Regions from separate parts of the Catellatospora sp. NPDC049609 genome, predicted to be linked through region 1. Evidence: riboswitches for the same ligand, from Rfam matches in the RefSeq annotation. Region 1 holds a riboswitch; the other holds the start of a gene.
The links. Region 1 has a riboswitch for cobalamin ahead of AB0J67_RS07250 (hypothetical protein). Riboswitches for the same ligand answer to the same signal wherever they lie in the genome.
Positions count from the first base shown of each region.

Region 2: it holds a riboswitch for cobalamin, as region 1 does, so the genes downstream of both, AB0J67_RS13570 (ribonucleoside-diphosphate reductase subunit alpha) here and AB0J67_RS07250 (hypothetical protein) in region 1, are expected to answer to the same signal.

Region 1 is NZ_JBFAOU010000016.1:31,043-34,967, reverse strand. Features, by position in the region: gene AB0J67_RS07265 (DUF6790 family protein) at 1-263, shown strand, start outside; gene AB0J67_RS07260 ((2Fe-2S) ferredoxin domain-containing protein) at 238-573, opposite strand; gene AB0J67_RS07255 (CbtA family protein) at 671-1,396, opposite strand; gene AB0J67_RS07250 (hypothetical protein) at 1,409-1,648, opposite strand; cobalamin riboswitch at 1,678-1,873, opposite strand; gene AB0J67_RS07245 (alpha/beta hydrolase domain-containing protein) at 1,995-3,371, shown strand; gene AB0J67_RS07240 (sirohydrochlorin chelatase) at 3,505-3,925, opposite strand, start outside.
Region 2 is NZ_JBFAOU010000037.1:28,012-31,936, reverse strand. Features, by position in the region: gene ftrA (transcriptional regulator FtrA) at 1-784, opposite strand, end outside; gene AB0J67_RS13575 (rhodanese-like domain-containing protein) at 883-1,344, shown strand; cobalamin riboswitch at 1,524-1,716, shown strand; gene AB0J67_RS13570 (ribonucleoside-diphosphate reductase subunit alpha) at 2,073-3,925, shown strand, end outside.

The sequences.
Region 1 (3,925 bases):
GGCGGCGGCTGCGCGGCACCTGGCTGACCGCGGCGGTGACCGCACTGGCGATCTCCTTCTGGGGCGACGCCTGGGGCCACTTCAACCAGTGGGTGTTCCACGGCAACACCGCGCCCGCCAACACCTGGGCACTGCCGTCCGACATCCTGATGCCGCTGCTGGCCGTCATCCTGCTGGTGATGTACCGCCGCGGCGCCCCTGCTGCGGACGCCGCGGCGATCACGGCCCGGGACGGTCTCAGGACCGGCCCGGCGCCTCGATGACGTAGGGCATCAGCGCCACCGGAAGCTCGGCGGCGCCCGGACCGCCCGCGGCGGCCCAGGCGGCGACGTACTCCACGACGGCCTCGTCGAGGACGCCGCCCAGCCACACCGGCTGCCCGCCCGCCCGGCGACCGGACGGGCGCGGGTGCACCACCATCACGTTGGAGTGCTCGCAGACGTCCAGGCACTGCGCGATGCGCACCCGGACGCCCGCCTTCTCCAGCTGCCGCAGCTGCCCGTCGTGATCGGTGTCCGGATGCTTGGCCGTGCCGCAGCAGCAGTCACGGCACACGGTCACCCGCGCCTTCACCCGGTCACCCGCGCCGCCGGCCGGTCCCCGGCGCCACGCGGCCCCGCCGCCGACGCGCGGTCTGCGCGACCCGCGGCCCGGCCCGCCGCGCGGGACGTCACGCGCCCGCCCGTGCCGCGACGGCGCCCACCGAGGCCTCGGCGCGCAGCCCGGCCAGTCCGAAGCCGACGCCCAGCCCGGCCCAGAGCACGACCGACGCGAGCAGCGACAGCAGGCGGAAGCTCCACAGCAGGTCCGCGGGTGTGCCGATCTCGTCGCCCGAGGAGGGCAGCAGGAACAGCACAGCCAGGCCGAGCAGCGCCACGCCCACCGGGGCGAGGTGGCGCACCGGCAGGGCCGCGCCGCGCCGTGCCAGCCGCCCGGCCACCAGGCCCATCGCGGACACCGTGGCCAGCCCGATGACGATCGCGGCGAGCCAGGTCACCGTGCGCGCCTGCTGGGTCGCCTCGCTGCCCACCCCCGGCGGGTTGGTCGGGAAGCGCAGGAACGGCAGCAGGCTCACGCCGAGGAACCCGGCCCCGGCCAGGCGCAGCGCCCGGCCCCACGGATCGGCCTCGGGGTCGCGCCGGTGCAGCACCGCGTAGACCAGGCCGAACAGCAGGCCGATCGCCATCCCGGCGAGGATCACCGAGACCAGCAGGCCGACGTGCTGGGTGTCGCGGGTGAACAGCTCCGCGCCGTGGCCCGCACCGGCCGCGGCATGTTCGAGCTCGATGGCCCGGTCGATGACCGGCTCGGCGAGCAGCAGGGACACCAGGGCGGAGGCGGCACCGGCGCACGCGCCGGCCAGCCCGCCCCGCCCCATCAGGGAGAGCAGGGTCACGTGCGCCCCCGCTCAGTGGCAGTTGGCGGCGAACAGGTGCCGCCCGTCGTGGGACAGCTCGTGCAGGTAGTTGGCGCTGCGCGAGAGCTCCCCGTACACCGGGGACAGCAGCGCACCCTGGTCCAGGAACACCGCGTACAGGATGAACAGCGCCAGCAGGACGAGCAGGCCGGCGACGACCTGGTCCCGCAGCCGGATCGCGACCGCGGCCGTCCGGTCCGACGACGTCGCGGGGGTGGACAACGCACCCATGATCAACCTCCTTCTCGGGGTTCACCGCCCCGAACTGGACAACGACGGGTCAGTGTCCTGACTCCCGGGTGGATGTGGTGCGTCGCGCTTGCCGCGCCTTCCAGCCGCTGCAGCGGCCGTGGCTCGTGCGGGGCGCTCCCCGGTCACAGTGGCGGGACCGTCCCGGATTCTCACCGGGTTCCTGCGCACCGTCGTCTGATGTGTACTTGTAGCAACCACCATGCCAGCGTGCTCGTACGCCCGTCAAACCCTCTCACTCCGCCGGTAACGCCGGTCACCGCCCAGGGTGCACGGGCCGGTGATATCGCCGATGCGCCGCCACGCGCCGCGCGGTCACCATGACCGCATGATGAAGCATCCGCGCAGGCTGGGCGCCGCCGCCGCGCTCGCCCTGGCCGCCGCCCTGGTGCCGGCCGGCGTCGCGAGCGCGGGCGGCGACCGTACGCCGATATCAACACCGACGGTGTCGGGGCCGCTGCCGGGCGCCGTGCCCGGCGACCGGCTGTCCCCGGTGCTCGAGGACACCTACCCGTTCTTCTCCACCCCCGACGACCTGGCCCGCCACGGGTACGTCGAGCAGGAGTTCCTCCTGTCCGGCATCGCCGACGGCTGGGACAGCCAGGGTGGGCCCGTCGCCACCGACGTGCCGTACCGGACCCGGATCGTGGTCCGGCGGCCGGTCAGCCGGCACGCGTTCAACGGCACCGCGCTCGTCGAGTGGCAGAACGTCACCGCCGGCTACGACCTCGACGCGCTGTGGAACGGCGAGGCGATCATGCGGGCCGGGTACGCCTGGGTCGGCGTCTCCGCCCAGCGCGTGGGCGTCGACCAGCTGCGCTCGTGGAGCCCGACGCGCTACGGCGCGCTGGATGTGACCGGCGGCGGCGCCCACCTCGCCGACGAGCTGTCGTACGACATCTTCGCCCAGGCCGCGAAGGCGGTGGGCACCGGCGGGCCCGGCTCCCCCCTGGGCCGGCTCGACGTGCGCACGCTGCTGGCCGTCGGCGCGTCCCAGTCGGCGGGGCGGATGACCGTCTACTACCAGCACATCCTGCCGAAGGTCGAGCCGGTGTTCGACGGGTACGCGTTCATCGTCGGCAACGCCCCGACCCGGGTCGGCGACGAGCCGGTGTTCCAGGTGCTGTCGGAGACCGACGTCCGCACGCCGGTGCGCCCCTCCCCCGACACCGACCGGTTCCGCCGCTGGGAGGTCGCCGGCGGGGCGCACTCGGGCTGGCGGGGGCAGGAGTACCGCAACCCGATCTCGGTGCGCGACCTCGGCGCGGCCCCGGTGTACGACTGCGCCGCGCCGCCGTTCAGCCGGGTGCCGGTGCACCACGCCACCGCGGCGGCCTACGACCACCTGGTGCGCTGGGTCCGCACCGGCACCCCGCCGCCGGTCGCCGAGCCGCTCGCCTTCAACGCCGACGGCACCAAGGCGCGCGACGGCCTCGGCCTGGCCCTCGGCGGCATCCGCTACTCCCAGGTGACCGTGCCGACGGCGCTCAGCACCGGCGACAACTCCGGCCAGTCGTTCTGCTTCCTGTTCGGCTCCCACCAGCCGTTCGACGAGCCGACCCGGGACCGGCTGTACCCGACCCGCGGCGGATACCTGGCGCGGGTCGCGCTGGCCGACGTGCGCAACGTCGCCGCCGGCTACCTGCTGCCCGCCGACGCCCGCGTCAACCTGCGCGAGGCCCTGGCCTCCGGCGTGGGGCGCTGATCACCGTCCGGGCCCGGCCCGCCTGCCCGCGCGGGCCGGGCCCGGACCGCCGCTCCCGGCGCGGCTGCCCCGCCCACCTGGTGCGGCAGCCGCCCCCACGCCCCTGGCCCGGCCGAGGGCGGCGAAGCCGCCATCACCGGCGCCGGCCGTGGTGGTGCCCGTCCGCGCCGTCGTGGTGGGCGTGCTGGTCGCCATGGCCGTGGTGGGTGTGGCCGTGGTCGTCCGGGTGGTGGTGCGGCGTCTGGGCCGCACCGACCCGGTCCTCGAAACCGGGCAGCTTCACCCGGTAGACGCACGAGTCGCAGTTCATCCGGATGTCGCCCGCCAGCGCCTCGTCGTAACGCTCGATCACCAGGTCGGCGAGCGCGTCGGTGTCGCCGAGCACGGCGGCGCAGCGCACCGGCACGCCCGCGCGCCCGGCCGCCCACGCCGTGGCCTGGTCGGCCACCCGGCGCGGCAGCACCCCGGTGAAGAGGAAGTACGGCAGCACCACTATCCGGCGCGCGCCCAGCGCGGCACAGCGGTCCAGGCCCGCGGGCACGCCGGGCCGGGCG
Region 2 (3,925 bases), on a different contig from region 1:
GGGCGAAGTGGCGCAGGAAGCTGCGCGGCGACATCCGAGCCCGTGCCGCCAGCGCGTCGACCGTCAGCGGCTCGGTGAGGTGGTCCAGCGCCCACGCCATCGCGCGGGCCACCCCGTCGTCGTCCACCACGTCGCGCACGGGCAGCTCGATGAACTGGGCCTGCCCGCCGTCGCGGTGCGGCGGCAGCACCAGCCGCCGGGCCACCGTGTTCGCGATCTGGGCGCCGTGGTCGCGGCGCACCAGGTGCAGGCACAGGTCCAGCCCGGCGGCGCTGCCCGCGCTGGTGACCACCTGGCCGGTGTCCACGTAGAGCACGTCCGGCGTCACCTCGACCAGCGGGTGGCGCTCGCGCAGCAGCTCGGCGTAGCGCCAGTGCGTGGTGGCCGCCCGGCCGTCCAGCAGCCCGGCGGCGGCCAGCGCGAACGCGCCGGAGCAGATGGAGACCAGGCGCGCGCCGCGCCCGGCGGCCGTACGCAGCGCCGTGACCAGGGCGGGGGAGACCTCGGCGCGCACGTCGGCGACCCCGGGCACGATCACCGTGTCGGCGGCGGCGAGCACATCCAGGCCGTGCTGTGCGGTGACGGCGAACCCGCCCACCGCGGGCAGCGCCGCGCCGGGGACCTCGGCACAGACGTCCAGGTCGTACCACGGCACGTCCAGCTCCGGGCGGGGCAGGCCGAACACCTCCACCACGCAGCCCAGCTCGAACGGGGCCATCCCGGCGAAGGCCAGCACCGCGATCCGGTGCCGGGGCCGGGTCTGGAGCGTCAGCGGCGTACCCATGGCGGGATCTTAGCGAACAGCGGCGTTGCCGCCACTCGTGGTCGGCAGCCGGCCACCGCGAGGATGAACGCAGTGATCGAGCAGTAGAGGAGCAGCTCATGTCCGCCGTACTCGGCACCGCCCCGGCCGCCGCCGCCGATGTCGCCGCCGCCCACTTCGCCGCCCGCCTGTCGTTCGAGGCCGACGTGTCCGACGTGCACGCCGACCTGGCCTCGGGTGCCGCCGGCTTCGTCCTGGTCGACTCGCGCTCGCGGGAGGCGTGGGAGCAGGGACACCTCCCGGGCGCGGTGCACCTGCCCACCGCGGAGATCGCCGCCCGTGCGGCGGCCGTGGTGCCCGCGGGCAGCGTCGTGGTCACCTACTGCTGGGGCCCCGGCTGCAACGGCGCCACCCGGGCCGCGCTGGCCTTCGCCCGCCTCGGCTACCGGGTCAAGGAGATGCTCGGCGGGTACGAGTACTGGGTGCGCGAGGGCTTCGACACGCAGACCCCGCTCGGGTTGCGCAAGCACGATGTGGACCCGCTCACCGCACCCGCGAGCGGCGCCGCCTGCGCCTGCTGAGGGCGGGACATAGACGCCCGTCGGGGTGGACCATCGACGACACGCCGAACTTCATATGGGGTCGCTTTCCTCGCGATGCCACTAGATGTAGTGTGAGCGCATCGCTGGTCCACCCCTCCGGTGTCCACCGGACACCGGGTCGAGGGGTGCCGCGCGAGCCGCCGGAACGCGGCCCGCGCAGAGGGAATCCGGTGCGAATCCGGAGCTGCCCCGCAGCGGTGAGTGGGAACGAAACCGTCCCGCGCCCCTCCCGCGAAGAGGGGTGCGGAGCAGCACTGGGCCGGTCCGGCCTGGGAAGCGACGGTCTAGGGGGTCTCCGCAGCACGGCGTCCGCGCCGCGCCGCCCGGCCGTGCCCACGAGCCCGAAGACCTGCCGGCGTGCGCGCCACGGCCCTGCCCGTGTCGCGCCCACGACCCTCCCGTCCGGCTGGACGGGACCGGTCGCGGACACCGGGCCGCGCGGGACGGTCCACGGTGGATGGCGCGTGTCCCCCCGGGGAGGGTGAGCGCCGTTCGCGTGCCCTCCCGCGCTTCGACGAGGGGGAGCGCACGCCTTGACCAGCACCACCTTCCACACCACCACCGACGCCGGCGCACCCGGCGAGACCACGCCCGGCTTGGCCGCGTCGCCCGAGAACGCGCCGCCCGGCACGGCCGCGTCGCCCGAGAGCACGTCGTCTGACACCACCGCGTCGCTCGCGCGGCTGCTCGCCGAGGCGGCCCGGGGGCTGCCCGATGTGGATCACAATACCGTCCTCACCCCGGTGGCAGCCGGTGTATGGCCCGGCGCGACCGAGGCCGACCTGCGGCTGCGCGCCATCGAGACCGCCGCCGCCATGGTCGTGCGGGAGCCGTCGTACAGCCGCCTCGCGGCGCGGCTGCTCGCGGTGCACATCGCCGAGGAGGCGGCCACCCAGGGCGTACACGACTTCGCGAGCTCCGTGCGGGCCGGGCACGCGGCAGGCGTGCTCGCCGACGACCTGGCCGCGTTCGTCGCCGCGCACGCGGCCGAGCTGGACCGGCTCGTCGACCCGGCCGCCGACGACCGCTTCGAGTACTTCGGGCTGCGCACCGTCTACGACCGCTACCTGCTGCGCCACCCGGTCACCCGCAAGGTGCTGGAGACGCCGCAGCACTTCCTGCTGCGGGTGGCCTGCGGGCTGATGGGCGAGGTCGGCGACGCGGGCACCGCCGGCCGCCGCCTGCCCGGCGACGTGGCCGAGGTCGCCGCGCTCTACGCCGTGCTCAGCCGCCTGGCCTACCTGCCCAGCTCGCCGACGCTGTTCAACGCCGGTGCCCGGCGCCCGCAGCTGAGCAGCTGCTTCCTGCTCGACTCGCCGCGCGACGAGCTGGAGTCGATCTACGACCGGTACGCCCAGATCGCCCGGCTGTCCAAGTACGCCGGGGGCATCGGGGTGTCGTGGAGCCGGATCCGGTCCCGGGGCTCGCTGATCCGCGGCACCAACGGCCTGTCCAACGGCATCGTGCCGTGGCTGCGCACGCTCGACGCCAGCGTGGCCGCGGTCAACCAGGGCGGCCGCCGCAAGGGCGCGGCGTGCGTCTACCTGGAGACCTGGCACGCCGATCTGGACGAGTTCCTGCAGCTGCGTGACTCGACCGGCGAGGAGAGCCGGCGTACGCACAACCTGCACCTGGCCAACTGGGTGCCGGACGAGTTCATGCGCCGGGTCGAGGCCGACACCGCGTGGTCGCTGTTCGACCCGAAGGACGTGCCGCAGCTGGTCGACCTGTGGGGCGAGGAGTTCGACGCCGCCTACCGCGCCGCCGAGGCCGCCGGGCTGGCCGTGCGCACGCTGCCCGCCCGGGAGCTGTACGGCCGGATGATGCGCACCCTGGCGCAGACCGGCAACGGCTGGATGACGTTCAAGGACGCGGCCAACCGCACCTGCAACCAGACCGCCGTCGCGGGCAACACGGTCCACCTGTCGAACCTGTGCACCGAGATCCTGGAGGTCACCAGCGACGGCGAGACCGCCGTGTGCAACCTCGGCTCGGTCAACCTGGCCGCGCACCTCGGCCCGGACGGCGTCGACTGGGACGCGCTGCGCTCGACCGTGCGCACCGCCGTGCGGGTGCTCGACCGCACCATCGACCTGTCCTACTACCCGACCGGCGAAGCGGCCGGGGCCAACAACCGCTGGCGGCCGATCGGCCTGGGCGTGATGGGCCTGGCCGACGTGTTCTTCGCGCTCGGCCTGGACTTCGACGCGCCCGAGGCGCTGGCCCTGTCCACCCGGCTGGCCGAGGAGATCGCGCTCGCGGCGTACGACGCCAGCGCCGACCTCGCCGCCGAGCTGGGCACCCACCCGTCGTACGCGGACACCCGCGCCGCGCGCGGCGTGCTGCACGCCGACCACTTCCCGGACGCGGTGTCCACCCGCCCGTGGGCGTGGGACGAGCTGCACGCGAAGGTGGCCCGCACCGGCCTGCGCAACTCGCTGCTGATCGCCATCGCGCCGACCGCGACCATCGCGTCGATCGCGGGCTGCGCCGAGTGCATCGAGCCGCCGGTGGCCAACGTGTTCAAGCGCGAGACGCTGTCGGGCGAGTTCCTCCAGGT